DNA from 4 places in the Enterobacter sp. SA197 genome. Region 2 is predicted to be linked to each of the others. Evidence: predicted binding sites of a transcription regulator. Region 2 holds the regulator's gene; each other region holds the start of a gene.

Region 1 (7,718 bases), 2.1 Mb from region 2:
CAGCAGAAAAGGAAGGTTCAGGTTATACATCACCAGTAATGTGCCCAGCGGCGGACCTACGGTCCAGCCAATGTTAATGACGCTGTAGTTGAGGGAGAAAATTTTCGTTTTCGCCGTCGCCCCCAGGGTATCGGAAAAATAGGCCTTCAGAACGGTTGAAAAGACGGAATAGGCGCAGTTAATGATGGCAAAAAAGAGCACCACCAGTCCCGCATGATCCACCACCGGTATCGCGCCGAACCCCATTAAAAAAGCGGAAACCGCCAGCAGCATATAGCGTTTTTTATCGAACTTGTCGGCCAGGATGCCAAATCCCAGACTGAACACCACGCCGATGGTAAGCGCCACCGTCAGCGCATAGCCAACCTGCTCTACGCTCATATCGTACTGGCGATTAAGATAGATGGTCATAAAAGGCAGTGTGGCACCACGACCAATGGTTAAAAGAAGAGACGACGCCAGTAATGTGGCGATGGACCGCTGTTGTGATGAGATCATTTTTCCTGCCCGAGACTGGCCCGTTGTTATATTTTTTTGTGATGTCTTACAGCAATAACATGCATAAAGTGTGATGCACAACGATTGTTTTGTTGAGAAGTGCCCAATCTGACCTGCCAATATTAATGATCTGTCTCTGGACTGTTTTTTGCGTTAACGTAAATTCTTTACAAAAATTGAACAAATTTAGAGGCGGCGAATGACGCGTAAAGATGGATTGCTGGCACTGCTGGTGGTGGTGGTATGGGGCCTGAATTTTGTGGTCATTAAAGTCGGGTTGCACAATATGCCGCCACTGTTGCTGGCAGGGCTACGCTTCGTGCTGGTGGCGTTTCCGGCGCTGCTGTTTGTTTCGCGTCCTAAAGTCCCCTTAAGTTTACTGCTGGGCTACGGCCTGACCATCAGTTTCGGGCAGTTCGCTTTTCTCTTTACCGCTATTAAGTTTGGTATGCCGGCAGGCCTGGCATCGCTGGTTTTACAGGCACAGGCCTTTTTTACCATCATTCTTGGTGTCGGGGTATTCCACGAACGGTTACAGGCTAAGCAGGTCGCCGGCATTACGCTTGCGGTTATTGGCGTGTTGGTACTGATTGAATCCAGCCTTAACGGTCAGCACGTTCCGCTGCTGGGCTTTATCCTGACGCTGTCGGGAGCCTTTTGCTGGGCCTGCGGCAATATCTTCAATAAAAAGATCATGCAGCACTCATCCCGCCCGGCAGTGATGTCTCTGGTGGTATGGAGTGCGTTAATCCCGATTGTGCCCTTTATGGTGGGCTCACTGCTGTTTGATGGACCGGCGCTGATACTACAGAGCCTTATAGCCATTGATCTTACGACGATTCTGTCGCTGCTCTACCTGTCGCTGGGAGCCACCCTTGTGGGGTACGGCATCTGGGGAGCGCTGATGGGGCGCTATGAAACCTGGCGCGTGGCGCCGTTATCGTTGCTGGTGCCTGTCGTAGGGCTGGCGAGCGCGGCGCTGCTGCTGAATGAATCGATGACGCTGTTGCAACTGGCCGGTGCGCTGCTGGTTATGGCGGGGTTGTACATCAATGTGTTTGGTTTTCGCTTACGTCGTCAGGTTGCCGTCAAACCCTGAAAAAAAGCCCCGCACTGGCGGGGCAACTATTATCAGGTGCGCGAATTGTAATAGGGCACACCTAACTCGTCGGATTTGTCACTGCCTGCACCCATGTGATTAAAGTCGAATGGCGACTGGTCGTGGGCAGTGGGCATCACCATCACACCGGGATTTTTACCCTGCGTGGGGTGCGCGAATTGCTCCGCATAACTCTGGCCAGAAAACAGCACCATAAGGGTGATGGCGGCACAGGTAATACGTTTCATGATTTCCTCGATACGTCTTAAAACAGGCGAATTAGTAACTACAGTTATTAATGGGGAACAAATACCGGTTCTCTCCGGGAATGTTAGTCACACGATACTTATGCGGCGGCACGTCAAAGTAGTTTTTAAACGTACGGGTCAGGGTCTGCTGCGATTCAAACCCATAGCGCTCCGCAAGATAGAGGATCGGTTCATTACTTTCTTTCAATTTTTGCGCGATTTCAGTCAGCTTACGGCTGCGGATGTATTGACCGAGCGAATGGCCGGTTTCTTTTTTAAACATCCGTTGCAGGTGCCATTTCGAATAACCTGAACGCTCAGAGACACGCTCAAGCGACATAGGAGATTCCAGGTTCTCTTCAATCCAGCCTAAAATGCTATGAATAGTGATGGCGTCAGTATTGCGTCTGGACATCGTCATACCTCTTTGTTTTACGGCAGGACTTTCTTGAGTAAATATTCAAGCGTTGCCACTTCGTCTGCCGTTAAGTTTTTTGTTAATTCCTGATGCAGGTCTTGCCCTACTAATTGGTGACATTGCTCAATCAGCGCCTTGCCCTCGGTGGTGAGTTGCACCAGAACGCCGCGCTTGTCATGCGGGTTCGGGTGACGTTCGATCCAGCCTTTACACACGAGCCTGTCCAGCATGCGCGTTAATGCGCCCAGATCGACCGACAGCACTTTTTTTAATTCGACCGGCGTGATGCAGACCTGACAGCGGATAGAGCAAAGCACCTTAAATTGCGTTGCCGTAATATCAAACGGAGACAGGTAGTCATTCAGCAGGCGGTCTTTTTTCTGGTTAACCATATGGATCAAGCGACCAAGTGGGATGATTTCGTTAAACAGATCACTTGTGCTTTTCACAATGGTTGCCCCGGCAAGTAGATTAATCACGGCAGATATTATTGCTCAGGCAAGTATAAGTCAACTGAATGAATAATCGGATGCCACGAAATGCTAAAGCCGAATCAGAGGGAGGATAAGGAGAGGATAGGTGCATGAAATTGCTTGCAAAAAGTAACGAATCGTAAAGCGATATGCCCGCGCCATCCCGTTGCAGATATACTTCCCGGTACGACGAAATCGGCAGGAGTGATCAAGGATATGATGGATTTACTAAAAGCAATAGGGCTGGGGCTGGTGGTGTTACTGCCACTGGCAAACCCATTAACGACGGTTGCGCTCTTTCTGGGTCTGGCCGGGAACATGAACAGCGCCCAGCGCAATCAGCAGTCGAAAATGGCTTCTGTTTATGTTTTCGCCATCATGATGGTGGCCTGGTATGCCGGTCAGGTTGTGATGAATACCTTCGGCATCTCCATACCGGGTCTGCGTATAGCAGGGGGGCTGATTGTCGCGTTCATCGGTTTTCGGATGCTGTTTCCGGCGCCAAAAACCCATGACGTACCGGAGGTAAAAACCAAATCGGAAGAGCTTGAAGATGAACCTGGTGCCAGTATTGCTTTTGTCCCCCTGGCAATGCCCAGTACCGCCGGGCCGGGAACCATTGCGATGATCATCAGCTCCGCTGCCACGGTTCGCGACGGCTCCACCTTCCCCGAGTGGGTGGTGTGGGTCGCACCGCCGCTGATTTTTGCTGCCGTTGCGCTGATCCTGTGGGGGAGTTTGCGCTGTTCGGGGGCGATTATGCGGCTGGTGGGTAAGGGTGGGATTGAAGCGATTTCTCGTCTGATGGGCTTTTTACTGGTTTGCATGGGGGTGCAGTTCATCATTAATGGCGTGCTGGAGATAATCACGCAGTTCCCGGCGACGCATTAATGAGAGGTATCATTCTCATCCTGATGGCGTTAGTGGCAGGGTGCCAGCAGCAAAACCGCGAGCCGCCGCTCGGTCAGGACAGCTTTGCCCGCTATCAGCAACAAACCCGCGACTGGGTGGCCAGCCACCGTTTTTTTCAGACGCTGGATAAACCTGCGGAACTGCAATGGAATACGCCGCAGGAGTGGAAGCCTGCTGGCAAGGCGTCTCGCGGTATTCTGCTGATTCACGGGCTGGGGGATGCCCCAGGATCCTTTTCTGATATCGCCCCGGAACTGGTCAGGCAGGGCTTTCTGGTACGCACGGTCTTGTTACCAGGCCACGGTACGCGCCCCGCCGATATGCTTCACGTCAGCGTTGAGCAGTGGCGGCAGGTGGTGAGTGAACAGGCTGCCATTCTGGGGAGCGAGGTGGATGAGGCCTGGCTTGGCGGCTTTTCAACCGGCGGTAACCTGGCGCTGGAGTATGCCATGCAGCACCCGCAGGTGCAGGGATTGTTACTCTTTTCCCCGGCGATTAAATCCAGCACCAGATATGACTTTCTGGCACCGGTAGTGGCGATATTTCGCGACTGGCTTCGGCCTCCTGCTACGCTCGTACCGCAGCAAATTGCCACCCGCTATCTGCGAGTGCCGACCAACGGGTTCGCGCAGTTTTACCGTACCAGCGCCCGGGCCCGCCAACTGATAGCGCAACGGCCATATGATAAACCCGTGCTGATGGTTTTGACCGAACATGACTCGGTGCTGGATACGGCCTGGATCCTTGACCATTTCGACAATACTTTTACCCATCCTGCCAGCCGTGCTATCTGGTACGGTTCACCGCCAAAAGAAGCGGCGAACGTCTCCCGCGTGCGGATTAAACCTGATTTTCTGCCCGATGAGCGCATCAGTCAGTTCTCGCACATGTCCGTGCTTTTTTCGCCGCGTAACCCGCTTTACGGGCGCAAAGGCAAGGTTCGGTTGTGCGCTAACGGTCAGTCGGATGAAGCGACGCAGCGTTGTCTGAAGGGGGAAGCGGTCTGGTACTCCGACTGGGGGCGGGTGGAAAAAGATAAAGTGCACGCGCGACTGACGTGGAATCCCTGGTTCGACTGGCAGACACAGGTCATGAAAGCGGTAGTGTCAGGCCACCGGGGGGAATAAAAAGGCCGAAGCTTATGACTTCGGCCTGTAACCTCTTACATATGATGGGGCTGCTGACTGTCGTCCAGTGAAACCGGCCAGCGTCGGAAAATGATAACCGACCAGACCAGTGCGGCCAGAGCCGGGATAGCACCGGCATACCCAATCGCTGACATCGACCACTGCAGACTGATCTGATTACCCACCAGCGCACCAGCGCCAATACCGATATTAAAGATACCGGAGAACAGCGCCATCGCCACGTCGGTCGCGTCCGGGGCCAGCGTCAGCACTTTCACCTGCATGCCAAGGCCAATAATCATAATGGCCACGCCCCAGAACAGACTCAGGATCACTAGATGTTGTTCGCTGCCAGCCGCGGTACGCAGGAAGAGCAGGGAGAGCACCAGCAGGCCAATTGCGCCACTGATAAGCGCAGACGCGTGTTTGTTGCCAAGCCTGCCAAACATTATGCTACCGGCAATTCCCGCCCCGCCTAACACCAGCAGCAGCACCGTCGCGAAATTACCACTGAACCCCGCGACATCACGCACGAAAGGCTCAATATAGCTATACGCGGTGTAATGCGCGGTCACAACAACCACCGTCAGCAGATAGATGCTTAAAAGCGCCGGGCGACGGAACAGTTCGGGCAGACTGCGCAGCGAACCGGAATGTTCGCTGGGCAGTTTCGGCAGCAGCTTGATGAGACAGAGCAGCGTCACCAGCGCGCCAAAACCGATGGCAAAGAAAGTAGTACGCCAGCCAAAATATTGCCCGACGATGCGACCAATCGGAATGCCAAGAACCATGGCCAGTGCCGTACCGGTCGCAATCAGACTCAGCGCCTGCGCACGTTTACCTGCCGGTGCCAGACGAATCGCCAGCGACGCGGTAATCGACCAGAAAATGGCATGAGCGAAAGCAATCCCAATGCGGCTGACCACCAGAACCTGGAAATTCCATGCGAGGAAAGAGAGCACATGACTCCCAATAAAGAGCACGAAGAGGGCAATGAGCAGTTTACGGCGCTCTACTTTGCTGGTCAGCAGCATAAAGGGCAGTGACATCATGGCCACGACCCAGGCGTAGATGGTAAGCATGATGCCGACCTGCGGCGTTTCCATATTAAAGCTTTGTGCAATATCCGAGAGCAGACCTACAGGCACAAACTCAGTGGTATTAAAAATGAACGCAGCGACGGCCAGCGTCACCACGCGTAGCCACGCTACTCTTCGTGAAACCGTATGTGTTGTCATCATGTTGGCATTCGTAGCAGGAGAAGGTAAGGCGGTGATCTTAGATCTTTTTCTGCGCAAAACACAAACTTTTTGTGATGAATCTCTCACTTTTATTCGGGGTTAAAAAATACCGGTGAAGTGTGTTAGAAAGGAAGAGAAAACAAAAGCAAAACAAAAGGAAACGCTATGCACACAATCGACTTTTATATGGTAGATGCCTTTAGTGACCGCACCTTCGGTGGTAACGCGGCCGCCGTCTGCCCGCTGACAGAGTGGCTACCGGACGAACTGTTGCTGAAGATGGCGCAGCAGCATAACCAGTCAGAGACCGCGTTCTTTGTGCGTAATGACTCCGGTTACGAACTGCGGTGGTTCACCACGCAGTATGAAATTAATCTGTGCGGCCATGCGACACTGGCCGCCGCGCATGTCATTTTTGAATATCTCGACTTTCCTGATACCCAAATCCAGTTCGAGACACGCTTTGTCGGGCCGCTGACCGTAACCCGTAAAGGCGACTGGCTGACACTCGATTTCCCGGCGTGGCAAACCGAAGTGGTTGACGCGCCGCCAGAACAGCTTTTCAGGACGCTGGGTATCGACAGCGCCAGCGAAGTCCGTGTGGCACGTGATTACCTTGTTGTGCTGGAGAATCAGCAGCAGGTCGAGGCTATTACGCCGGATATCACCGGGATGCTCCCGCTGGGGAAAATGGTTTGTGTCACCGCCCCCGGCGATACCGATGATTTCGTCAGCCGTTTCTTCTGCCCTGGCGAGTCCGTGCCGGAAGACCCTGTCACCGGCTCCACACACAGCATGTTGATCCCTTACTGGGGCAACCGACTGGGCAAGACATTGATGCAGGCGCGTCAGGTCTCTGCGCGTGGGGGGGATTTACGTTGTGAGTGGCGGGGGGAGAGGGTGCTTATTGGCGGTCAGGCTACTACCTATTTGATTGGCAAGGTGTATCTGCGCGATTGATGTGAGCAGTTTAATGGTTCGCCGGATGGCGGTTTGCTTTTCGCCCTCGCCCTTTGATCATGTAAAGGGGCACGGTTTTCCCCCTCGCTTTTTGGGAGAGGGGCGGGGTGAGGGGAAAAGGGTGGCGCTGCGGTGTGTTACGTTCACCTCCAGTCCTGCTGAACCTGCCAGGGAGCACGCTTTTCTCCCTCGCTCTTTGGGAGAGGGTCGGGGTGAGGGGCAACGGGCGGCTCTGAGGTGTGTTACGTTCACCTCCAGACCTGCTGAACATGCCAGGGAGCACGGTTTTCCCCCTCGCCCCATTGGGGAGAGGGTCGGGGTGAGGGGAACAGGCGGCTCTGAGGTGTGTTACGTTCACTTCCAGACCTGCTGAACATGCCGAAACAGTCACCCGTGAACGTGCAAAGGGGGCCACCGCGGCCCCCTTTGCAATCCCCGCGGCCCCGCACCGAAACCGGTGCTGCGCACTGCGCTCACCTCCCGGCCCTCAGCCTGCGGCCGGTTTGACTCGCCGTCCTGGCTCGACAAACCTCTGTCCGCCCTCCCTGGCGGCCAGTCCTTGTCTTCCGGCCTCCGGTTCGCCGGTTTCAGCGGGGACTCAACCCCCTCGCTGTCCTTTCAGGAGAAAATGAAAAAGAGGAATTGCTGTAGCATTTCTTCCAGAAAGCAGCAAAACCGTTTTATCTTCCTGGCACTTTCTCGCAGCGAGGGTGTTGTGGTCCGGCTGAAAATCGATGCGGCG
Region 2 (7,718 bases):
ATGCTGACCCGTGTTGCTGCTTCCTCCCTGCGTAACGCGAAAATGCTGCTTATACTTGTGGCAAATGAACGAGATATCAGGGAGGCGCAATGACCAAAAAACTCACCGACCGACAAAAATCCCGACTCTGGGAGCAGCAACGCAACGTCAATTTTCAGGCCAGCCGACGCCTTGAAGGGGTGGACAGTCCACTGGTCACGCTAACGGCCGAAGAGATTGAAACCCGACTGGCAGAGATTAAGGGGGCGCAATGAGCGATAAAGTAGGTGATGACCGCGACCCGTATCTTTACGCTGGCATTAACGTGATGCGTAATGTATTGGGAATTCGCCAGGCGCAGCGTCTTGAGAAGGCGGCATGGGAGCTGACCGCACTGCGTGCCGCTACGCTGGAACTGGGGCCACAGGCGCGTGGTTTGCCACATTTATGTGCGATCCATCGCCACATCTACCAGGATGTCTTTGACTGGGCGGGTGAAATCCGTGAAGTGGATATTTACCAGGGCGATACCCGCTTTTGCCATTTCGCTTACATCGAAAAAGAGGGCAATGCGCTGATGCGCAGTCTGGAAAGTGAGGACTGGCTACAGGGGCTTGAAAAGGAAGCCTTTGTTGAACGGCTGGCACACTATTATTGCGAAATCAATGTGTTACATCCTTTCCGTATTGGCAATGGTATTACGCAGCGGATCTTCTTCGAGCAGCTGGCACTGCACGCCGGTTATCAGCTCGACTGGCGTGGAATCGACCCACAGGCGTGGGCGGAGGCGAATCAGGCTGGCGCGATGGGCGATCTCGTTGGGCTGGTGGCCATCTTTGGCAAAGTGGTAAGCGAAGCAGGCGAAACGGAGTAGAATAGGGCGGCACAGAGTAACGAGGCCGCCATGATCCTGCTTATCGACAATTACGACTCCTTTACCTGGAACCTGTATCAATACTTTTGCGAGCTGGGCGCGCAGGTCGACGTCAGACGTAACGACGACATTACCCTGGCGGACATCGCGCTGCTCGCTCCCGAAAAAATCGTTATCTCCCCTGGTCCCTGTACGCCGGATGAAGCCGGCGTTTCCCTTGAGGTTATCCGCCACTACGCGGGTGTGCTACCTGTCCTTGGCGTTTGTCTGGGGCATCAGGCCATTGCGCAGGCCTTTGGCGCGCGCATTGTCCGTGCAAAGCAGGTGATGCATGGCAAGACCTCACCCATTACGCATACGGGAGAGGGGGTGTTTCGGGGACTTAACAATCCGCTCACGGTAACCCGCTACCACTCGTTACTCATCGACCCCGCCACATTGCCAGCGTGCTTTGAAATCACGGCTTTCAGTGAGACACAGGAAATTATGGGCATTCGCCATCGCCAGTGGGATCTGGAAGGGGTGCAGTTCCACCCGGAAAGTATCCTCAGTGAACAGGGGCATGCGCTACTGAATAACTTTTTGCATCGCACCGATTTTTAGTTGCCATTAAGTGATTTTTTATGCATATTTCGTGATTATATTTTCACTTCTGCTTCTTATTTAACAAGGGTGGGGTCACATGGCAACTCAGCACGACGCAATCACGCGCGCAACCTTCGACGACGTAATTTTACCTATCTTCGCGCCAGCCGAGTTTATCCCGGTCAAGGGAAAGGGCAGCCGCGTCTGGGATCAGCAGGGTAAAGAGTACGTGGATTTTGCAGGCGGTATCGCCGTGACGGCGCTGGGGCATTGCCATCCGGCACTGGTGGAGACGTTAAAAACTCAGGGTGAAACCCTCTGGCATATCAGCAATGTGTTCACCAACGAACCGGCGCTGCGGCTGGCGCGTAAAATAATTGATGCGACCTTTGCTGAGCGCGTGGTGTTTATGAACTCCGGCACCGAAGCCAACGAAACCGCCTTCAAGCTGGCCCGTTTTTATGCCTCTACCCGCCATAGTCCGCACAAAACCAAAATCATCGCTTTTCACAACGCGTTTCATGGCCGCTCACTGTTCACCGTCACCGTAGGGGGGCAGCCAAAATACTCCGACGGCTTTGGCCCAAAACCAGCCGATATTATTCATGTGCCGTTTAACGATCTGCATGCTGTCAAAGCAGTGATGGATGACCATACCTGTGCGGTGGTGGTAGAGCCGATTCAGGGTGAAGGGGGCGTGACCGCGGCTACGCCTGAGTTCCTGCAGGGGCTGCGTGACCTGTGCGATGAGCACAAGGCGCTGCTGGTGTTTGATGAAGTGCAGTGCGGGATGGGACGCTGCGGCGAGCTCTTTGCCTATATGCACTATGGCGTAACACCGGACATCCTCACCAGCGCGAAGGCGCTCGGCGGCGGGTTCCCTGTCAGCGCCATGCTGACCACGCAGGAGATAGCCAGCGCGTTCCATCCTGGCTCTCACGGTTCCACCTACGGCGGCAACCCGCTGGCCTGTGCGGTGGCCGGTACCGCGTTCGATATTATCAATACGCCAGACGTGTTAAACGGGGTAATGGAGAAACGCGCGCTGTTTGTGAAGCATCTGGAAAACATCAATGCTCAATACGATGTGTTCAGTGATATTCGCGGCATGGGCCTGCTGATTGGTGCCGGGCTTAAACCACAGTTTAAAGGCCGTGCGCGTGATTTCCTGCTGGCCGCAGCGGATGCGGGCGTCATGGTACTGAACGCTGGCCCTGACGTGATGCGTTTTGCGCCTGCGCTTATCGTTGAAGAGAGTGATATCGAAGAGGGCATGAGCCGTTTTGCCCGGGCGGTCGCGAAAGTGGTTAACGGTTAACGTCGTAACCGGCGAACCAGCCAGATACCGTGATGGGGGCGCTGACGCCAGGCTACCGAAGAGATGGTGTGCATGGTACTCAGGTGTCCCAGAATACGCTGGAGATGCTGCTCCAGCGTGCTCATCGGACCCTGGGTCATGGTCTCCGGTGCCTCCAGAATGTTCACATCCCCTGATTCTCCCGGCCCGTCATACTCCAGCCGTTGCTGGCAGCGTTGTAAGGCAATTTCACATGACTGCAAATAACGTTGGGCCAGGTCCGGCGTAAGCATGGTGTGTTCGCGCGCCAGCGTCGTCATGGCATTAATATGCTCAACGATAAACTGGCTGTGGGTAACCCACAGTTTCATGTCGGAGAGGTAGCGCGTATCGAAGCCGGGCTCCTGCATCGCCTGATTAAGCGAGTTGAATAACGCGTTATGTGCCTGATTAACGCGCATACGCTGGTATGCCAGCGGCGAAGCCTTGGGGTCATTGCTGAGAATAAGCTGGATGGCGTCCTGATAGGTTTCCAGCGCGTCATGGGCGTTACGACGCAGCAGTCCACTTTGCCACTGCGGCCAGAGCCAGACGACGCCGCCGAAGGCAATGAGACAGCCAATCAGCGTATCAATAAGCCGGGCAACGATAAATTGTTCGCCGTTAAGGGTCAGTAGCTGAAGCGTGTACACCGCCGTCAGGGTAAAGCCTACCATCGCCCAGCCGTAGCTTTTGCGAATGATAAGATAACTAACCAGCGTGACGATAAGCATGGTGGTGAGCGTGTAGCCTTCCGGCACGTGGTAGTGCAGCGTGGCACCGGCGATAATAAGCCCCGCCATGGTCCCCGCCGCCCGGTGCAGGATGCGCACCCGTGTTGCGCCATAGCCATTCTGGGTGACAAACATCACCGTCATCATTATCCAGTAGGGTTTAGGCAGATTCAGCGCACTGCCCATCAGACTGGCCACGCTCAGCATAACGCTGAGGCGTGCAGCATTACGCAATGCAGCAGATTTGAAGGAGAGATAACTTTTCAGCGCCGGAATGAGTGGCAGGCGTCGCTGCTTTTCCTCCATCAAATCACGAATATAGAGTGGACGCTGGGTGCGCAGGACACGGGCAATCTGACTGAAGTGCCAGGCGCAGAACTGACCTACCGGGTTGTCCGGATGCTGACGGGCAATTTTTTCCAGTGCGCCTGTCTGCTTGTCCATATTGAAGCGTTGGGGATAACGATGATAGAGGATGTCGTCTGCAATGACCCGTAGCCGTGCCGCCACGGTTTGCGCATTCCAGCGAATCACCTCTTCTGCATGGCTACGCTCTACCAGCTCCTGGACTTCCTTTGGCTGGTGCAGGCTAACGGCTATGTGCTCCTGCAGATCCAGCGCCACCTGAAACACGCGGCGCAGGCGCTTGTAATCACTGTTATGATTTGCCGCCAGCATATGCAGTTGCTGGTAGCACTGGCTTATCATATCTACCGCTTTTTGCTGGCGGGCGAGCAGCGGCGGCAGGGCCTTTTCCGGGTCCGCATGCTGAGTCAGCAGGCTGTATTTAGCCTCGCAATAATCGGCCAGTTGTCGATACAACAAACTCAGCGACTCGCGCAGTGGCTGCTCCCGCCACAGCCAGAACCAGAAGGCGTTAAACGCGCCATACCACAACGTGCCAAGGCTGTAGATGAGCAGTGGCTCCCAGACCGGCATATTTCCCGCAAGGCTCAGGGTGAAGATGGCGGCAATCAGTGAGGCGGGGAGCAACCTGCCATGCAGGGCGCTTATCTCAGCCGTCACCCCCAGCACCAGCGCCAGCAGGGTCAGAATGAGCGGTAGCGGGACGTTTTCGAAAAGGAGGAATTGCACCGCGAGACTGCTACCGGCGAAAAGCGAACCGCCAATGATCACCCGCTTGAAGAAGCGCTTATGCAGCGTGTCGAGACCGGCAATATTGCAACAGGCAGGTACTAACGAGAAGAGCAGCCCTAAATCCAGTCGACCGGCAATCAGGCCAACGGTCACAGGCAGACATAACACCAGCGTTTGTCGCAGTGCGTAGTTGATTTCGGGGTGGTAAATCAGCCTGCGCCACATCGGAAAACAAAAACGGCGCACTGCCTTGAGCAGCGCGCCGTTCGGGGATTAACGTGTTCCGTACACGACGATAGTTTTACCATGCGCGGAGATCAGATTCTGATCTTCCAGCATCTTCAGGATGCGACCAACGGTTTCACGCGAGCAGCCCACGATCTGACCAATCTCCTGACGGGTTATTTTAATTTGCATACCGTCCGGGTGGGTCATGGCGTCGGGTTGTTTCGCCAGATTCAGTAACGTCTGAGCAATACGGCCTGTTACGTCGAGGAAGGCGAGGTTGCCCACTTTTTCCGACGTGACCTGCAGGCGACGCGCCATCTGCGAAGAGAGACGCATCAGAATATCCGGGTTTACCTGGATCAACTGACGGAATTTTTTGTAGGAAATTTCAGCCACTTCACAAGCGGTCTTGGCGCGTACCCAGGCACTGCGCTCCTGACCTTCTTCGAACAGACCCAGTTCACCAATAAAATCGCCCTGGTTCAGGTAAGAGAGGATCATCTCTTTTCCTTCTTCATCCTTGATGAGCACAGCCACTGAGCCTTTGACGATGTAGTACAACGTCTCCGCTTTTTCACCCTGGTGAATCAGCGTGCTCTTCGACGGGTACTTATGAATATGGCAATGAGACAAGAACCATTCGAGAGTCGGGTCTGTTTGCGGTTTGCCAAGCACCATGCGCGGTTATCCTCTGTTATAAGCTGGCTCCAGCCTCAGGATCTGCGCCCTGTGACTGGGGTTGCAATCTGTCTTCCCGATACCTGGGAAGTGCACCGTCAGACGTGTCTGCGGCCTCTAAGATGTGATGTCCTCTGCGTACATGCAGTACATCAATATATCACTGTAGCATCCAGACTGTTTTAGCATAGGTTTTGCCGCCTGTCTCCTGGTGTCTCGCTTCAGCTTGATGCAGGTCGCCTTCCGTTGCGAGTTTTCTTATGTACGCGTAATCTGTAGAGAAAGTTGCTACTGCGGAGTGAAGAAAAATGCATGCGCGTGTGAAATGGGTTGAAGGGTTAACGTTCCTGGGGGAGTCTGCTTCCGGGCACCAGATCCTGATGGATGGTAATGCGGGCGATAAAGCGCCAAGCCCTATGGAAATGGTGCTGATGGCCGCGGGCGGATGCAGCGCGATTGATGTGGTCTCTATTCTGCAAAAAGGCCGTCACGATGTGACAGACTGCGAAGTCAAGCTGACCTCCGAACGTCGGGAAGAGGCGCCGCGTTTATTCACCCACATCAATCTGCACTTCATTGTGACAGGAAAAGCGTTGAAGGATGCGGCAGTATCACGTGCGGTAGATCTCTCTGCAGAGAAGTACTGTTCAGTGGCGCTGATGCTGGAAAAAGCGGTGAATATCACCCATTCGTATGAAGTGATTGAAGCCTGATTGGTGGTGGATATTCTTTCCTGCCCCCGCCGGGCTGAGGGATTTCCCACAAAATAATGCGAGCACGGACAGTCCCCTCTCCTCTTTGGGGAGGGGAAACATGCGGCTCTGGTAGTCATTCCGCTCACCTCAGGTTCCTGGTTTCTCCAGAGATCCAGAACCCGTGACCGAGCCAGGGTTGGCTCATCGCCACAGCCCTGCCCCCCGGCCTTACGGATACACGTCGGTGATTTTCAGCCGGACCCTGTTATCGCGGTGGCTGTATTATTCTCATCACGCAATGTTATCGCTGCAAGATGTACTATTACCGGGGATTTTTCAGCTCAAGGGGATAGGGAACTGAACTCACTCGATCTTCTTACCTTCCATTAATCGCTCTACCAGCGGCGTCATAATAAGCTCCATCGCCAGTCCCATCTTGCCGCCCGGCACTACCAGCGTATTCATATGTGAAATAAATGAACCCTGTAGCATGGCCAGTAGCCAGGGGTAATCAATGCCTTCCAGATTACGAAAGTGAATAACCACAAAGCTTTCGTCGAGAGAGGGGATAACTTTTGCGGCGAACGGGTTTGAGGTGTCAACGGTAGGAACGCGCTGGAAGTTAATATGGGTACGGGAAAACTGCGGCGTAATGAAGTTGATGTAATCCTCCATCGAGCGCACCACCGAATCCATCACGGCTTCACGTGAATGGCCCCGTTCACCCGTATCGCGCACCAGCTTTTGCATCCACTCAAGGTTAACAATGGGAACCACGCCCACCAGCAGATCAACGTGACGCGCCACATCATGCTGCGGGGTGACTACGCCGCCGTGCAAACCTTCATAAAACAGGACATCAGTGGGTTCAGGCAGCGGCTGCCAGGGTGTGAAAGTACCGGGAACCTGGTTCCAGGGAACCGCTTCATCATAGGTATGAAGATATTTTCTCGCCTGACCGGTGCCCGTATGACCGTAATCGACAAACGTCTGCTCAAGCAGACTAAAGTCGTTGGCCTCCGGGCCAAAATAGCTGATATGACGGCCCAGATCGCGTGCTTTGCGGATAGCCATGTCCATCTCTGGGCGCGTGTAACGATGAAAGCTATCGCCTTCAACTTCTGCCGCGTGCAACTCCAGCTGAGCGAAAATTTTACGAAACGCGAGGCTGGTGGTGGTGGTTCCTGCACCGCTGGAGCCTGTTACAGCGATTACGGGATGTTTTGCAGACATAGCGACTCCAGAAATTAGCGATGACTATCGCAGTGAGCTTTTAATCACGAAACTGGGTGCGGGGCATGATATTGACGCTTTCATGTAATTCCGACCACACCAGCACGGCTTCGCCACTGACTAATTGACGTTTCACGTCGGCCACTTTTTGTGCGAACGCGCGCTCATGTTCACCATAATCAGTGCCTTCGCGCAAGACAAAGCTTTCAATAAGATTATCCAGCGTTTCAGGTGCCAGATCCTGCCAGGGAATAATCATCTTAAGACTCCAGCCAGGT
Region 3 (7,718 bases), 1.3 Mb from region 2:
GGGAGAAAGGCATTGCCGTGGACATTATTGATGCGGATGGTGATTTAAGCCGCTACGCGCTTGTCATCGCGCCAATGCTCTATATGGTGCGTGAAGGCTTTGCCGGGCGGGCGGAAACGTTCGTTAAACAGGGCGGGCATCTGGTCACCACCTACTGGAGCGGGATAGTCAATGATACCGATCTCTGCTTTACCGGAGGCTTCCCTGGTCCACTGCGCCCGCTGCTGGGCATCTGGGCTGAGGAGATCGATTGTCTGGCGGAGGGCGAAAGCAATCTGATTCAGGGCCTGGCAGGGAATGAAGTCGGGCTTCAGGGGCCGTACCAGGTACGCCACCTGTGTGAACTGATCCACACGGAAAGCGCCATCTCGCTTGCTATCTATCGTGATGATTTCTACGCCGGTCGCCCGGCGGTTACGGTCAATACCTTTGGGCAGGGGAAAGCCTGGCATGTGGCTTCGCGTAACGATCTCGCTTTCCAGCGTGATTTCTTCGGTCATATTATCGATACGCTGGGCCTGCCGCGCGCGGTGGAAGCTGACTTCCCGCCTGGGGTTGTAGCGACAGCGCGTACCGACGGTGAGGCCACTTTCGTGTTTATCCAGAACTATTCCCGGCAGTCACAGACGGTGACGTTACCGCAGGGTTACACCGACTGTCTCTCCAGCGCACCTGTCACTGCGCCGCTGGTTCTCTCTGCCTTCGACTGCCGTATCCTTCGCCGTAAAGCCTGAGTATTCCTACCACGCCTGCTCACCTGAGCAGGCGTTTTTTTATCTGCTGATTATCAGGAGACAATTGTCATGGTGAGCCTTAAATCGTTTCTGCACTACTTCTCTCAACCTCAGTCCAGTACACCACTCAGCGACAGCGAGGTGGCGACTATTCAGCGTCTGATTGCCGCATTCGGTGGTGAAGAGAACATCAGTCACGTGGACGCCTGTATTACCCGGTTGCGCGTCACGGTAAATAATCTTGCGCTGGTGGATTCCGAGGCGCTGCAACAGGAAGGGGCGTTAGGGGTTATTATTCTCGGTCAACAGGTTCATGCGATATTTGGTAAGCAGTCAGATGCGCTGAGGAAATTACTGGATGAGCATTTTACCTCCCGACGTTAAATAAAAAAGGATGCCCGAAAGGGCATCCAGAATAGTCAATAAGTAAATCCAGGGAAATAAAGGTCACTACCCGCTAATTAACGGCCAGATCCCGGAGATAAATAACGATGTTTAAGCGCAGTAAATACAAAAAATATTCACCCTCATTCATGCGCGTTGCATAAACCGGCGAGAGCGAGAATCCCCTGAATAACATGACGGGATAAACAAACGCAGCCAGCACACTTGCAACGTGAACGATGCGGGTATTACCACCAGGCTTCCACCTGCACACCAAAGTTCCAGGTATTATTGGCGGTGTGATCATCAAACGATTTGCCGTTTTCTGAATCATTCAGATAAGAGGCAAATACACGCAGTTCCGGGCGCGACATAAAGTCACGGCCATCGGCCAGCCCCAGGGCAAGGGTATATTTCTCACCGCTCTGTTTGTAATGCGTGCCGTTATTGTAGGTGTCTTTCTGGTAGAAACCACCCACCTCGCCAATCAGACGCACATAGTCAGTGAACTGGTACTGCGCGCGCCCAACCAGCGACACCAGGCGAGATTTGTCGGTGTAATCGGTGATATCGTCTGCGGAACCGTAAGTCAGCACATGGTTAAAGGAGAACTTATCAGTGATCGGGATAAGCCCGGTGTTAATGACGCGGTAGCCGGAGGCATCGTTAACATAGTGCCACATGTCGTACCAGCCACCGCCCTGAGACACCATGTTCTGTGCCAGACCTTTATCCGCGTACTGCAACACCAGTTTGTTATAACCCCCCAGCATGTCCTGGCTGATTTCACCGGTGACCATCACGCCATTATCTGCTTCGTAAAGGCCGCCATAGTTTTTCTGTTTGTCGGTTGGGTTTGGCATGGCGTAGTCCACGCCAAACTCCGTCCATGCACCAGACCAGGGCTTCCAGCCGGCATAGCGCAGGTCGATATAGTTGATGTTCACATCGTTATCACCATCCACGCGATAGTCCACGTCGTTGGCATCACCCCGGATCCAGGCAACAGAGACGGCGCCTGGCCCGACGCTGTAGTTTTCAATACCTGCCCCTGCACCTGAAATATTCCAGTATTTGGTGTCGATGATGTGCAGATCATGACGCTGGTAGTAGCGTTTACCGCCCCAAATCACGGCATTAGGATCGCCCGGGATCAGGCCTTTAATCTGCAGGTTTAACTGGCGTAAGCCGAATTCAGCATCGTCGCCGAAGGTCGTTTCACTGTCATTAGAGCCATCGGATACCATGCTGACCATCGTATCCAGGTAAAAACTCACTTCGTCTTTTTTATAGACCTCAGAGCCTAACTCAAGCTCGCCATAGGTATCTGCTTCGTTACCCAGACGACCAATTTTGTTCTTTTGCCACTCCTGCATTCCGCCATCGCCGGAGACGCCGATGCCGGAACGCAGGTAGCCGTGAAAGTCGATAGGGACAGATGACGCGGCCAGTAATGAAGGTGAAGTCAGCGCAGCGGCTAACGCTATCGTCAGTGTGCGTAGCGTAGTGTTCATATCATTCCTCTTATAGTTTTGTATTACGTTCACATAAACGCTGCCATAAAATGCCTAAATGTAAAAACTGGCAAACTAACGATTGCAATTGTGTGATTAACTGCAAATAAATCAGTCTTTTTTGTGACAAAAAGAGAATGCGTTCACGATGTCATGTAATGTGAGCGTGATACTTAGTTATCGTTTTTTAACCGAGGAAAAGCGGAGTGAGCGTTTTTTTAAATGGCCCCTGTTACAATTGGCGCATAACAACATAAGGAACCGGACCATGAAGTCTAAAAGCGCGACCTTAGAAGACGTTGCCCGTCATGCGGGTGTCTCCTATCAGACCGTGTCCAGGGTACTCAATAAATCTGCCAATGTATCCGAAGCCACACGTCTCAAGGTAGAGAAGTCCATTGAGCTACTACGCTATGTGCCTAACCGCCTCGCTCAACAGCTGGTAGGTAAGCAGAGTCAGACCGTTGGGTTAGTGACCACCTCTCTGGCGTTACATGCCCCTTCTCAGGTTGCCGCAGCGGTAAAACGCTATGCTAATCTGGACGGGTATCAGGTCCTGATCTCAATGATTGATGAGAACGTCAATCATCATATCCAGGCCGCCATCAACGAGCTTAAGTCTCAGCGTGTCGATAAGATGATTATCAACGTCCCACTGGAGACCGAAAGAGCGCAAAAAATCGCAGCGGACAACGATGATATTGTGTGTCTGTTTCTCGATGTCGACCCCTACAGTTCGGTGTTTAACGTTTCGTTTAACCCTGCTGATGGCACCCGCGCCAGCGTCAAGCATCTCTACGATCACGGGCATCGGGAGATTACGCTGCTTGCCGGGCCACAGGACTCAGTCTCGGCTAATCTGCGCCTCAAAAGCTGGGTTGAAACTCTCAGTGGTTATGGGCTGAAACCGGCTTTGATTTTTCACGGCAACTGGGATGCGCAAAGCGGCTATGCGGGCGCCCTGAAGATGCTGCGCGAGACGCCGAACTTCACCGCCGTGCTGGTGGCCAATGACCAGATGGCACTGGGTGCCCTGAGCGCTTTTCATCAGCACCACATCGCCATACCGGGCGAGAAGTCCGTAGTGGGTTACGATGACACTTACGAGAGCTCGTTTTTTTACCCGGCACTCACCACCGTCTCTCTGGATCTCGACCTACAGGGTAAAGAGGCGGTTCGCCGGCTGCTGGATAGTGGACATAGTGATACGGCGCGCACATCATCAGTGTTACCGGCGCGCCTGATTGTGCGCCATTCCACCGGGCCGCTGCAGAGCAAAGCGACCAACCTGCAGGCCATTGCTGAACAGTTACAGGCAATAGCACATCAGTTGATGAAATAAGTAACCGTCAGGGGCCGGCAACCGGCCCCTGGTTTGCCGCAACACATTGCAGTTAACAATACGGCGCCGGTCGTAAATCCCTTTCCCTCGTCTCACCGTGTAAAGACGTCAATGTTATTTCCCCTTTCGCTACCGTACCAGGCTGGTAAAAGCGCGTGCTGAGAGTACGGGTAGTGCAGGGAAGATCTCTGACAGGCGGGAAAATATTTTTCAATTCATGGCATCAATGACACACCCTGTCATTCCGTTTCGTTAAGATAAGTCTCATAAATACAGGGAGAGATGTTATGAATAAACGCTCTGAAAACAGTGAGAAGCTGGCGCGGCGTCTGGCAGAGACGTTGGTGGTATTACAACAAAATGATTCGGTTACCCGCACCCATCTTGCCGAACGGTTCAGCGTCAGTGACAGGACGGTATTTCGGGACCTTAGCCGCTTTGAAGGCGTCATCGAGCATATCGGCGGCGAGCGTTACCGGTTGCGGGACGAGTACCGTCAGCGGTTACAGGCGGGCATACTGCAAACGGTCATTGATCTTACCGGCGGCGCGGGCCATTTTTCGATGCCGGACGCCAGGGTGATGCGCTCGCTAGCTTCACACCAGAACAGCTATTTCGTCAAAACGCTGAATGCCGAGCATGCGGCAGGGGAAGCGATAAACCGCTACTTTACTCTGCTGCAGAGTGCTGTCGACAGCCATCGCTGCTGCACCTTTAACTACAAAGGGAAGCCACGGCAGGCCCATCCTTACCAGCTCAGAAATATCAAAAACATCTGGTATCTGGCGGCTATTGAAGATAACCAGCTCAAAGCTTTCCGGCTGAGCCTGATTGAATTTCTGACCGTGACGCGTGAGGTGTTCACTCCAGACCCGGCGGTCCTGAAGACCATTCAGGATGAAGAAGAGGCATGGTTCAGCCTTGAGAAATTTGAAGTCACCCTGACGGTTGCGGCCGCGGCGGCTGAATACTTTCTGCGCAGGGATCTTTTGCCGCATCAGCAGATCCTGCGCCGGGAAGCAGATGGCAGCCTGCTGCTGTCTACGCGGGTAGCGGATGACCGCCAGATTTTGTCTGTCATCCGCTACTGGCTACCCCATCTTAAAATCCAGACCCCGGCATCACTCACTGAAAAACTGAAAGGGGAGCTCCGGCAGGCGCTGGAAGCACTTTCTTGCGAAGGGCAGGGCATGACGCATGTTGAATGAAGAACAAACTACGACCCCGGACGCGAAAAGTGTGCTGGTGGCAGCATTACATCAGGATGAGGTACAAATCGATCTCCTGCAGGGCGATGCAGAGACGGGCAGTATCACCCCGGATCAGGCGCTGGAGACCTCATCGCTTATTACCGAATTTGTTGTTGACCTGCCGCGCACTGAACATGCGGATTTACACCACTGGCTGGTGACGCGTTTTCGCCATCATGCCAGTTTGTGGGATAACGATGAGACCCTGCTGCGCGATGCGAACACGATTGTTGAAACCGCACAACGGCAGCAGACGTTGCGCCAGTCTCTTGAGGCAGCACAAAACAGCGGCAAAAGCGCCAGCAACTGGTTTGCCAGGCAACTGAGTGATGCGGCGACACGTCATGGCACGCTGAATGTTAGCCAGTACGGGCAGGTTATTGATACTGCGCTGAAAAAGACTAACCAGCAGATGCAGGACATTATCCTGACCAAAAACGGCATTGTCAGCCAGGCGCGCAATCTGGACGGTTTTATCGCCGAAGCTCATCACGTCAGTACCTTTAACATTAATGCCGCTGCGGCAGGCTCCGGGGCCAGAGCGGAACTGGTTATTCGCCCCGGTGAACGCTTTCCCAAAAACTCCGTTGATGTGCAGATTAAAGACGCTAACGGCAAGGTGGTGCGTCGCTACCAGGCGAAATACGGTAAAGACGCCGGGGCGACAGAAGATCTCTTTAATAAAGGCAACTATCAGGGGCAGCGTTCGCTGGTGCCCGAAGATCATGCCGGCGAGATGAAGCGCAAGGCCACTGAAACCATTGAATATGACGGCGTTCAATCCAGGCGGTACAGCAAAGAAGAGGCTAAACGCCAGCAGAATGAGGCGCAGCGCAGCGGGAAAATTGACAGCTTTGACTGGAAAACAGCTGATGCGGGTGCAATCAGCAAACGTATCGGTAAAGAGGCGGCGATGGCCGCCGGTCTGGGCGTGGCCTTTCAGGGAGGACGTATCATCGCGCGTCGTTGCTGGAATGCATTAACCGGTAAGCCCAACGCCACGCCAGGGGAAGATCTAAAAGAGTTTGTGACCCGTTCCATTGAGACCGGGGCCAGTACCGCGGTGACGGTGGCCGTCTCGGGCGCGCTGATGGTGGCGGCAAAACGCGGGCTGCTGGGAGAGTTGCTAAAAAACAGCCCGGCCGGACGTATTGCGATGATTGGCTCAGTAGCGGTAGATAATCTGCGAGTGCTGAGCCGCCTTGCGCGCGGGCAGATTGGCAAGCAGGAGGCTGTCGATCAGATGGCTCATACCACCCTGACCTCGGCGGCCGGGCTGATGGCCGCCGGAGAAGGCATGGCGTTCGGCGCTGCCTGGGGATCGGTATTTGGACCCGTCGGTACGTTTGCCGGGGGGCTGGCCGGGGGAATTGTCGGGGGTATTGCCGGGTCGGCCATCGCTGACAAATTATACAATGCGGGCAAAGCCCTGATTAAAACCGGCGTGGAAACCGTCGGGCGAGCGGTTTCCGCAGGCTGGGAAGGTGTGAAAAAAGCCGGGCGTGCGTTTGCAAAGCTCTTCGGGTGAGGTAATAAAGAGTGGACAAAATTCTGGCGACACGCCTGAAAACATGGATTAACGCCGGGCATCCCGGACTCTATCTGCAAAGCAATGAAGATGATCGGATTAATGATTTGCTCGCCGTACTGGCGACGCAGACCGGTTTTAACCTGCTGGAGTGGAACCAGGCATGGGGCTGGGTCAGTGCGGGGAATAAACAGCCAATCCGTGAGCAGGATAACTATCTGCCGGATTTGTGCGCCGATCTGGCCGGACTGCTGGACGAGGATCTGGAAAATCGGTTGATTGTGATAAAAAACGCCCGCGAGGCGTTGACCACGAACCCGGTAGCGGTGGCGCGTCTGCAACAGCTACTGCTGCGTGTACAGCGCCACCACTGCGGCGAAAGTTGTGTGATTTTGCTTGATGAACGCGTCGAGATCCCGGCGCTTATCGAACCGCTGATCACGCGGGTGACGATTTCCCTGCCGACCCGTGATGAAATAGCTGTCCTGATCGGACGTTTTGCCAACGCGCAGGGCCTGGTACTGGATGAAACCCTGATTGGGAGAATCGGTGCCGTCCTGACGGGATTAACCGTTTGCGAAATCCACCAGACGCTGGCCGTGGCGATGGCGCATCACCGGGGGCTGGACGAGACTGCGCTTGAGACACTGTTGGCGGAAAAAGAGCAGAAAATCGCCAGGAGTGGCGTACTGGAGATGGTGAAAGTTTCGGAGAATCTTGATGATATTGGCGGGTTAGAAAACCTTAAAGCCTGGCTCAAACGCAAGGCTGGCGTGCTTCACCGTCTGGCTGAAGCCGAGAGCAAAGGATTACAGTCGCCGCGTGGTGTCCTGGTAGCCGGGATGCCTGGATGCGGAAAATCCCTGACCGCTAAAGCCGTCGCGAACCTGTTTCAGCTTCCGTTGCTACGCCTGGATATCGGTTCGCTGCTCGGCAAATATGTGGGCGAGAGTGAGCACAACATGC
Region 4 (7,718 bases), 1.9 Mb from region 2:
TCAACTACAGCCAGAACGGCAAAAACTGGAAAGTGGTTTACAACGGCTATGACACTCAGACCAAACCAGCGCTGCCTTCTAATCTGGAGCTGAGCGATGGCGGCCAACGCATCAAGCTGAAAATGGATAACTGGATCGCCAAATAATGATGACGCAGTGGCCCTCTCCGGCAAAGCTTAATCTCTTTTTGTACATTACAGGTCGACGGACCGACGGTTATCATAATCTGCAAACGCTGTTTCAGTTCCTCGATTATGGTGACACCCTGCATATCAGCCCCCGGCACGACGGGGTGATTCGCCTGCTGAATCCGGTCGAGGGGGTAGCGGACGAAGAGAATCTGATTGTCCGTGCCGCCCGCTTACTGATGGCGGCGGCGCAGAAGACCGGCCGTCTGCCGGCAGGTAGCGGTGCCGACATTGGTATCGACAAACGTCTGCCGATGGGCGGAGGGCTGGGGGGCGGTTCTTCTAACGCAGCCACTACTCTGGTGGCGCTCAACCATCTCTGGCAATGTGGACTTAGCGAAGATGAACTGGCAACGCTGGGTCTCAACCTTGGCGCGGACGTGCCGGTTTTCGTGCGGGGGCGCTCTGCGTTTGCCGAGGGGGTGGGCGACAAGCTCACACCCGTTAACCCTGCCGAAAAATGGTATCTGGTTCTGCATCCGGGCGTGCATATTTCGACCCCGGTAATATTCAACGATCCGGAACTGCCACGAAGCACACCCGCCCGGTCAATCGAAACGTTACTAAAATGTGAATTCAGCAATGATTGCGAGGTTATCGCAAGAAAACGTTTTCGTAAGGTTGATGAGGCGCTCATCTGGCTGTTAGAATACGCGCCGTCGCGCCTGACTGGCACCGGAGCTTGTGTTTTTGCTGAATTTGACACAGAGCTTGCTGCTCGTCAGGTGTTAGAGCAAGTCCCGGCGGGTTTGTCCGGTTTTGTGGCGCAGGGCGTCAACCTATCGCCACTTTCCAGAAAACGTGCCGGGTAGCTGAGTTTCGGTGACAACGTCACCTTGTTCCAGACGTTGCATCGCGCTCTTTAATACACCGCCTGAAGGGAATATTGCCTGGCCCGCACAGTTTTTGGCTTATTCTTTTCATCAATGGACGCATGCCTGAGGTTCTTCTCGTGCCTGATATGAAGCTTTTTGCTGGTAACGCCACCCCGGAACTAGCACAACGTATTGCCAACCGCCTGTACACTTCTCTCGGCGACGCCGCCGTAGGTCGCTTTAGCGACGGCGAAGTCAGCGTACAAATTAACGAAAATGTACGCGGTGGTGATATTTTCATCATCCAGTCCACTTGTGCTCCAACTAACGACAACCTGATGGAATTGGTCGTTATGGTTGATGCGCTGCGCCGTGCTTCCGCAGGCCGCATTACCGCTGTTATTCCTTACTTTGGATATGCTCGTCAGGATCGCCGCGTGCGTTCTGCTCGTGTGCCTATCACCGCTAAAGTCGTGGCTGATTTCCTCTCCAGCGTTGGCGTTGACCGCGTCCTCACCGTTGACCTGCATGCTGAACAGATTCAGGGCTTCTTTGACGTTCCGGTCGATAACGTATTCGGCAGCCCTATCCTGCTCGAAGATATGCTGCAGAAAAACCTCGATAACCCTATCATTGTTTCCCCGGATATCGGCGGTGTTGTTCGCGCTCGCGCTATCGCCAAGCTGCTGAACGACACTGACATGGCAATTATTGACAAACGTCGCCCGCGCGCGAACGTCTCTCAGGTGATGCATATCATCGGTGATGTTGCAGACCGCGACTGCGTTATGGTTGATGACATGATCGATACCGGTGGTACGCTGTGTAAGGCCGCAGAAGCGCTGAAAGAACGTGGTGCAAAACGCGTATTTGCTTACGCCACACACCCTATCTTCTCCGGCAATGCCATCCAGAACATCAAAAACTCTGTGATTGATGAGTTCATCGTCTGCGATACCATCCCGCTGACGCCTGAAATCAAAGCGCTGGAAAAAGTCCGCACGCTGACACTGTCAGGCATGCTCGCCGAAGCGATTCGTCGCATCAGCAACGAAGAATCCATTTCTGCAATGTTTGAACACTAACAGAAATCGGCACAGAAACCCGCTACGGCGGGTTTTTTTATTGTTGTAATTTATTTGTATGACTTATTAAAACCAGGTGTCTGTTTTGTCTAACTGATGTTTACGCAGGGAAGAACATCGCTATGAATAAACTCTTTTCCTCACATGTCATGCCTTTCAGTGCGCTGATTGAAGCCTGCTGGAAAGAAAAATACAGCGTGGCGCGTTTTACCCGCGATGTCATTGCGGGCGTGACCGTGGGAATTATTGCCATTCCGCTGGCGATGGCGCTGGCGATTGGCAGCGGCGTCGCACCCCAGTATGGGCTTTACACCGCCGCTATTGCCGGGTTTGTTATCGCACTGTCCGGTGGCTCTCGTTATAGCGTTTCCGGACCAACCGCGGCGTTCGTCGTCATTCTTTATCCCGTTTCCCAGCAGTTTGGCCTGGGGGGATTACTCGTTGCGACACTGATGTCCGGCCTGTTTCTGATCCTCTTTGGCCTTGCCCGCTTTGGGCGGCTGATTGAATACATCCCACTGTCAGTCACGCTGGGATTCACCTCAGGTATCGGCATCACCATTGGTACTATGCAGATTAAAGATTTTCTTGGTCTGCAGGTGCCCCATATGCCCGAACACTATTTGCAAAAAATCGGGGCACTGGGGATGGCGTTGCCGACCTTTAACCCCGGTGATGCCGCCATCGGTATTATTACCTTAGGTACGCTTATATTATGGCCGCGATTGCGTATTCGTTTACCGGGGCATCTGCCGGCCCTGCTGGCAGGCTGCGCCGTGATGGGCGTCGTCAATCTTCTGGGGGGGCAGGTCGCCACCATTGGTTCACAGTTTCATTATGTGCTTGCCGATGGCAGTCAGGGCAACGGCATTCCACAACTGTTACCGCAACTGGTTTTACCCTGGAACCTGCCCGACTCCACTTTTACGTTGAGCTGGGCGTCACTGCAGGCGTTGTTACCCGCCGCCTTTTCGATGGCGATGCTGGGCGCGATTGAATCGCTGCTCTGCGCGGTAGTGCTCGACGGCATGACCAGCACGCGCCACAAAGCCAATAGTGAGTTGATTGGCCAGGGGCTGGGTAATATCATCGCCCCCTTCTTTGGGGGTATCACCGCAACCGCCGCGATTGCCCGTTCTGCGGCGAACGTGCGCGCCGGGGCGACGTCGCCGGTTGCCGCCATTATTCATTCGATACTGGTCATACTGGCCCTGTTGGTTCTCGCCCCCCTGCTCTCCTGGCTACCGCTGTCAGCAATGGCAGCTCTGTTGCTGATGGTGGCGTGGAACATGAGCGAAGCGCATAAGGTTGTGAACCTTCTGCGTCGGGGACCGAAAGACGACATTATCGTTATGCTCATCTGCATGTCGCTCACCGTGCTGTTCGATATGGTTATCGCCATCAGCGTTGGTATCGTTCTTGCCTCGCTGTTGTTTATGCGGCGCATTGCCCGCATGACTCGCCTCGCACCGGTCAGTGCTGAAGTGCCTGCCGATGTGCTGGTGCTGCGGGTGATTGGCCCCATGTTCTTTGCAGCCGCTGACGGCCTCTTTACCGACCTTGAATCGCGCATCAAAGGCAAACGCATTGTGGTACTGAAGTGGGATGCGGTCCCGGTGCTGGATGCCGGAGGGCTTGATGCCTTCCAGCGTTTCGTTAAACGCCTGCCGGAAGGTACCGAGCTTCGCGTAAGTAATCTTGAATTTCAGCCGCTGCGCACGATGGCCCGTGCCGGCATTCAACCCATCCCTGGGCGATTGTCCTTCTGGCCAGACCGTGAGGCGGCGTTAGCTGATTTATGATGCGTGGGATGCGCAACAACGTTTGCGCATCATTACCTCAATCGCGCCCTGCAGCCAGTGCAGTACCGCAGGCGTCATCCAGGTGCCTTTCATAAGATGCGGCTCCTGCTGCATGGCCAGGCGGAATTTCTGCTGAGTCTGCGGATCCGTTCCGGCATAAGACTCAAAGAGCGCAAGCCAGTTTTCCGCCAGTGCCTGCGCCTCATCAGAGTGAGGGGCCAGTGCATCCCGCGTTGCCTGGTGCAGACGTGCGACCAGCGGTGGCCACGCCATCATGCGGTCAAAATAGTGAGCCCGGGTAAAGGCCATCTCCGGCTCAGATAAATAGTGCTGCCAGATGGCGAACTTGCTTTCAGCAAAAGCGCGAGTGATGTAATCGATAACCGCCTCGTCGATGCCGGTCTGTTCTCGCATTTGCGGCTCAACCATATGCATCTCATTCAGACGGGTAAGGAAATCCGGCCGACCTGCCGTATCTTCCTCAAGCCGTGTCATCCAGCGCGTGGCAAGTTCCATTGCGCGCAGGTCATTCACCGGGCAACGGCTCTGCATAAGACGGCGCACCTCCTTAACCATCGCCGTCCACTCCTGGATACGGGCTTCATCATGGCTCACAAATGGCAGCGCCTTTAACTCTTCTTCACTAAACCAGCGGTCGTACATTTTCATTAACTCCAGCGTCTGTAACCAGGACTCCAGATCAGGTTCAGCGCCGCCGGACAACCCATCCCGTAACGTTACCAGTTGCTCACGCAGCGTCTGAATATTACGCATTTGCGCATCAAGCAGTGTGATTTGGTCGTTGAGCAGAGCATCCAGAGGACGCGTCTCCTTTGCCAGATAATCCGCGATAGCTGCCAGGGTCATACCTGCTTTCGTGAGCACCTGTATTCTTTGCAGACGCTTCACATTATTAAGATTGTACAGGCGATACCCGGCAGCGCTTCGGGCGGAAGGGATAAGCAGTCCGATCGATTCATAGTGATGCAGTGTGCGAACGGTGATACCTGCGCGACGCGCCAGCACACCTGACTGAATTAACATGACGGCTCCTTATCTTCCCCACAATCCAGACTCTCAGGCCTGACGTTACGTTAGGGTCAATATAAAAGCCAAAAAAAACGGTTTCCAGTGGAAACCGCTTCTGCGCCATCGCGAATTAGTGGTGACCGTGACCGTCACGGCGGCAGCGTTTATCATAATGACGTACCCACCAATACTTATCGCAGACCTGTTCGTGGCCGCCAATACGCGCGCCGGCGAGCCAGAGCACGGCCCCGACGAAGATACTCAGGATAGCCCCGTGGGCAAAAAACTGGGGTAAATTAAGTTGAGGCAGCTGATTTAACACGGAATAGCTCACGCCGACGACCATTACCACTAATCCCAGGCCCATGAGTACATTACCGAGTAACGAAGCGTTTTTGCGTTTCATAGTGTCACCTCCGGAACGATGGGTTGAACAGGAATAACCCCACTCAATGATTGGGTAAAGTATAGTCAGTGCGGTATGAGCTGATTGCGGTTAGGATCACATTTACTCATATTGAGGCAACATAAGTTTACAAATAAGCCCATGAAATGCATGTAATTCTAATGGTTCATTTCTGAAATCATTTCCCCTTTTGCCGTTTCGACCCGAGGACTTTGTTTTCGGGCGATGCACAACGTAAACTACGCGCTGGTTATTGACCTGGTCAGGAAAAGAAAGTGACGATAAAACTGATTGTCGGGCTGGCGAACCCGGGGGCTGAATATGCAGCCACGCGCCACAATGCCGGCGCGTGGTATGTGGATCTACTGGCAGACCGTTTACGTGCCCCGCTGCGCGAAGAGCCGAAATTTTTTGGTTACGCTTCACGAATAAATATCGCGGGCGAAGATATACGCCTGTTGGTCCCTACGACCTTCATGAACCTTAGCGGTAAGTCCGTTGCGGCAATGGCGACCTTCTATCGCATTAACCCGGATGAGATCCTGGTGGCACACGATGAACTGGATCTGCCGCCAGGCGTGGCAAAGTTTAAGCTCGGCGGCGGGCATGGCGGGCATAACGGTTTAAAAGACATCATCAGTAAGCTTGGTAATAACCCCAACTTCCACCGTTTACGCCTTGGAATTGGCCATCCGGGCGATAAAAACAAAGTTGTTGGTTTTGTACTGGGTAAGCCACCAGCTTCAGAACAAAAATTGATTGACGAAGCGGTAGATGAAGCGGTGCGTTGTACAGAGTTATGGCTTAAGGACGGCCTGGCCAAAGCCACCAGCCGACTCCATACCTTCAAAGCGCAATAAGCCCCCCGGTTGGCATTTATGCCGCGCGATACAACGGTTACGTGTATAATAGGCAGAGTTATCAACTTTTATACAATCTGTTTCATCTAACAGGTTGATTATTCAGAAATTAAGGTAATTACATTATGGGATTCAAATGCGGTATCGTTGGCCTGCCCAACGTAGGTAAATCCACCCTGTTCAACGCGCTCACCAAAGCCGGTATCGAAGCGGCTAACTTCCCCTTCTGTACCATTGAGCCGAACACCGGTGTCGTACCGATGCCCGATCCGCGTCTGGACAAACTGGCAGAGATCGTTAAACCACAGCGTATCCTGCCGACCACGATGGAATTCGTCGATATTGCCGGCCTGGTTAAAGGGGCGTCGAAAGGTGAAGGTCTGGGCAACCAGTTCCTGACCAATATTCGTGAAACCGAGGCCATCGGTCACGTGGTTCGCTGCTTTGAAAACGACAACATTATCCATGTAAATAACAAAGTTGATCCGGCAGACGACATTGAAGTTATTAACACCGAACTGGCCTTGTCCGATCTGGATACCTGCGAACGCGCCCTGCACCGCGTGCAGAAAAAAGCCAAAGGCGGTGATAAAGATGCCAAAGCGGAACAAGCCGCGCTGGAAAAATGTCTGCCACAGCTGGAAAACGCTGGCATGCTGCGTGCGCTGAAAAATCTGACGGAAGAAGACAAGGCTGCCATTAAATATCTGAGCTTCCTGACGCTGAAGCCGACAATGTACATCGCCAACGTCAACGAAGACGGTTTTGAAAATAACCCGTACCTCGATAAAGTACGCGAAATTGCTGCTGCTGAAGGTTCCGTGGTAGTGGCGGTGTGTGCTGCCGTTGAGTCTGATATTGCCGAGCTAGATGATGCTGACCGCGAAGAGTTTATGGCAGAGCTGGGGATTGAAGAGCCGGGACTGAACCGTGTGATCCGTGCCGGTTATGAACTCCTGAACCTGCAAACTTACTTCACGGCTGGTGTGAAAGAGGTGCGTGCATGGACTATCCCTGTCGGCGCTACCGCACCACAGGCCGCCGGTAAAATTCACACCGACTTCGAAAAAGGCTTTATCCGCGCCCAGACTATCGCCTATGAAGATTTCATCACCTACAAAGGTGAGCAAGGCGCTAAAGAAGCCGGGAAGATGCGTGCTGAAGGTAAAGAGTACGTGGTTAAAGATGGCGACGTCATGAACTTCCTGTTCAACGTCTAAATAAGTTTTGTTATCTCATGAGGTTTCATCAAATCTCATGAAAATGACAAAAACAAAAAAATCCACGCAATTGCGTGGATTTTTTATTTTATAAAGTCTCAACTCATCTCGTAACAACGCAGTCAAGAATGAGTACATTGATGTGTACAACATTCTTTCATCTTCATTTTAAGTGATTACAATAACGGTTTAATAAATATACCAGGCTCGTTAAACTCGCCATCGCACAACTGGCACTTGCCATCAATAGTTTCCCATGTACGCCCCACGCCTTCACGCATCAGCTCAATTGTGCGGTCGCGGTACCGACGAA

The links. Region 2 encodes CRP, which controls carbon source genes, mostly activating them, when cyclic AMP is high. Its sites were predicted from a motif close to ATGTGANNNNNNTCACAT; they were not measured.
Region 1: a site for CRP is predicted at 6,086-6,103, ahead of M1D91_RS11555 (sugar transporter). Genes of this name have one in related genera too.
Region 3: a site for CRP is predicted at 2,723-2,740, ahead of M1D91_RS15380 (maltoporin). Genes of this name have one in related genera too.
Region 4: a site for CRP is predicted at 5,410-5,427, ahead of pth (aminoacyl-tRNA hydrolase). Genes of this name have one in related genera too.

What each region holds. Positions count from the first base shown of each region.
Region 1 is NZ_CP096393.1:2,449,475-2,457,192, forward strand. It holds gene ydeE (efflux MFS transporter YdeE) at 1-498, opposite strand, end outside; gene eamA (O-acetylserine/cysteine exporter) at 698-1,597, shown strand; gene marB (multiple antibiotic resistance protein MarB) at 1,630-1,845, opposite strand; gene marA (MDR efflux pump AcrAB transcriptional activator MarA) at 1,877-2,260, opposite strand; gene marR (multiple antibiotic resistance transcriptional regulator MarR) at 2,278-2,712, opposite strand; gene M1D91_RS11545 (MarC family NAAT transporter) at 2,953-3,627, shown strand; gene M1D91_RS11550 (alpha/beta hydrolase) at 3,627-4,775, shown strand; gene M1D91_RS11555 (sugar transporter) at 4,811-6,013, opposite strand; gene M1D91_RS11560 (PhzF family phenazine biosynthesis protein) at 6,182-6,976, shown strand.
Region 2 is NZ_CP096393.1:4,556,446-4,564,163, reverse strand. It holds gene M1D91_RS21470 (YhfG family protein) at 90-254, shown strand; gene M1D91_RS21465 (putative adenosine monophosphate-protein transferase Fic) at 251-853, shown strand; gene pabA (aminodeoxychorismate synthase component 2) at 884-1,456, shown strand; gene argD (bifunctional acetylornithine/succinyldiaminopimelate transaminase) at 1,536-2,756, shown strand; gene M1D91_RS21450 (YccS/YhfK family putative transporter) at 2,753-4,831, opposite strand; gene crp (cAMP-activated global transcriptional regulator CRP) at 4,880-5,512, opposite strand; gene M1D91_RS21440 (OsmC family protein) at 5,821-6,225, shown strand; gene M1D91_RS21435 (phosphoribulokinase) at 6,571-7,440, opposite strand; gene M1D91_RS21430 (YheU family protein) at 7,481-7,699, opposite strand; gene M1D91_RS21425 (hydrolase) at 7,701-7,718, opposite strand, start outside.
Region 3 is NZ_CP096393.1:3,246,043-3,253,760, reverse strand. It holds gene M1D91_RS15390 (beta-galactosidase) at 1-734, shown strand, start outside; gene M1D91_RS15385 (glucose PTS transporter subunit EIIB) at 804-1,118, shown strand; gene M1D91_RS15380 (maltoporin) at 1,367-2,632, opposite strand; gene M1D91_RS15375 (LacI family DNA-binding transcriptional regulator) at 2,901-3,974, shown strand; gene M1D91_RS15370 (helix-turn-helix transcriptional regulator) at 4,262-5,182, shown strand; gene M1D91_RS15365 (hypothetical protein) at 5,172-6,752, shown strand; gene M1D91_RS15360 (AAA family ATPase) at 6,764-7,718, shown strand, end outside.
Region 4 is NZ_CP096393.1:2,672,428-2,680,145, forward strand. It holds gene lolB (lipoprotein insertase outer membrane protein LolB) at 1-146, shown strand, start outside; gene ispE (4-(cytidine 5'-diphospho)-2-C-methyl-D-erythritol kinase) at 146-1,000, shown strand; gene prs (ribose-phosphate diphosphokinase) at 1,141-2,088, shown strand; gene dauA (C4-dicarboxylic acid transporter DauA) at 2,211-3,890, shown strand; gene M1D91_RS12485 (MerR family transcriptional regulator) at 3,885-4,934, opposite strand; gene ychH (stress-induced protein YchH) at 5,050-5,325, opposite strand; gene pth (aminoacyl-tRNA hydrolase) at 5,601-6,185, shown strand; gene ychF (redox-regulated ATPase YchF) at 6,311-7,405, shown strand.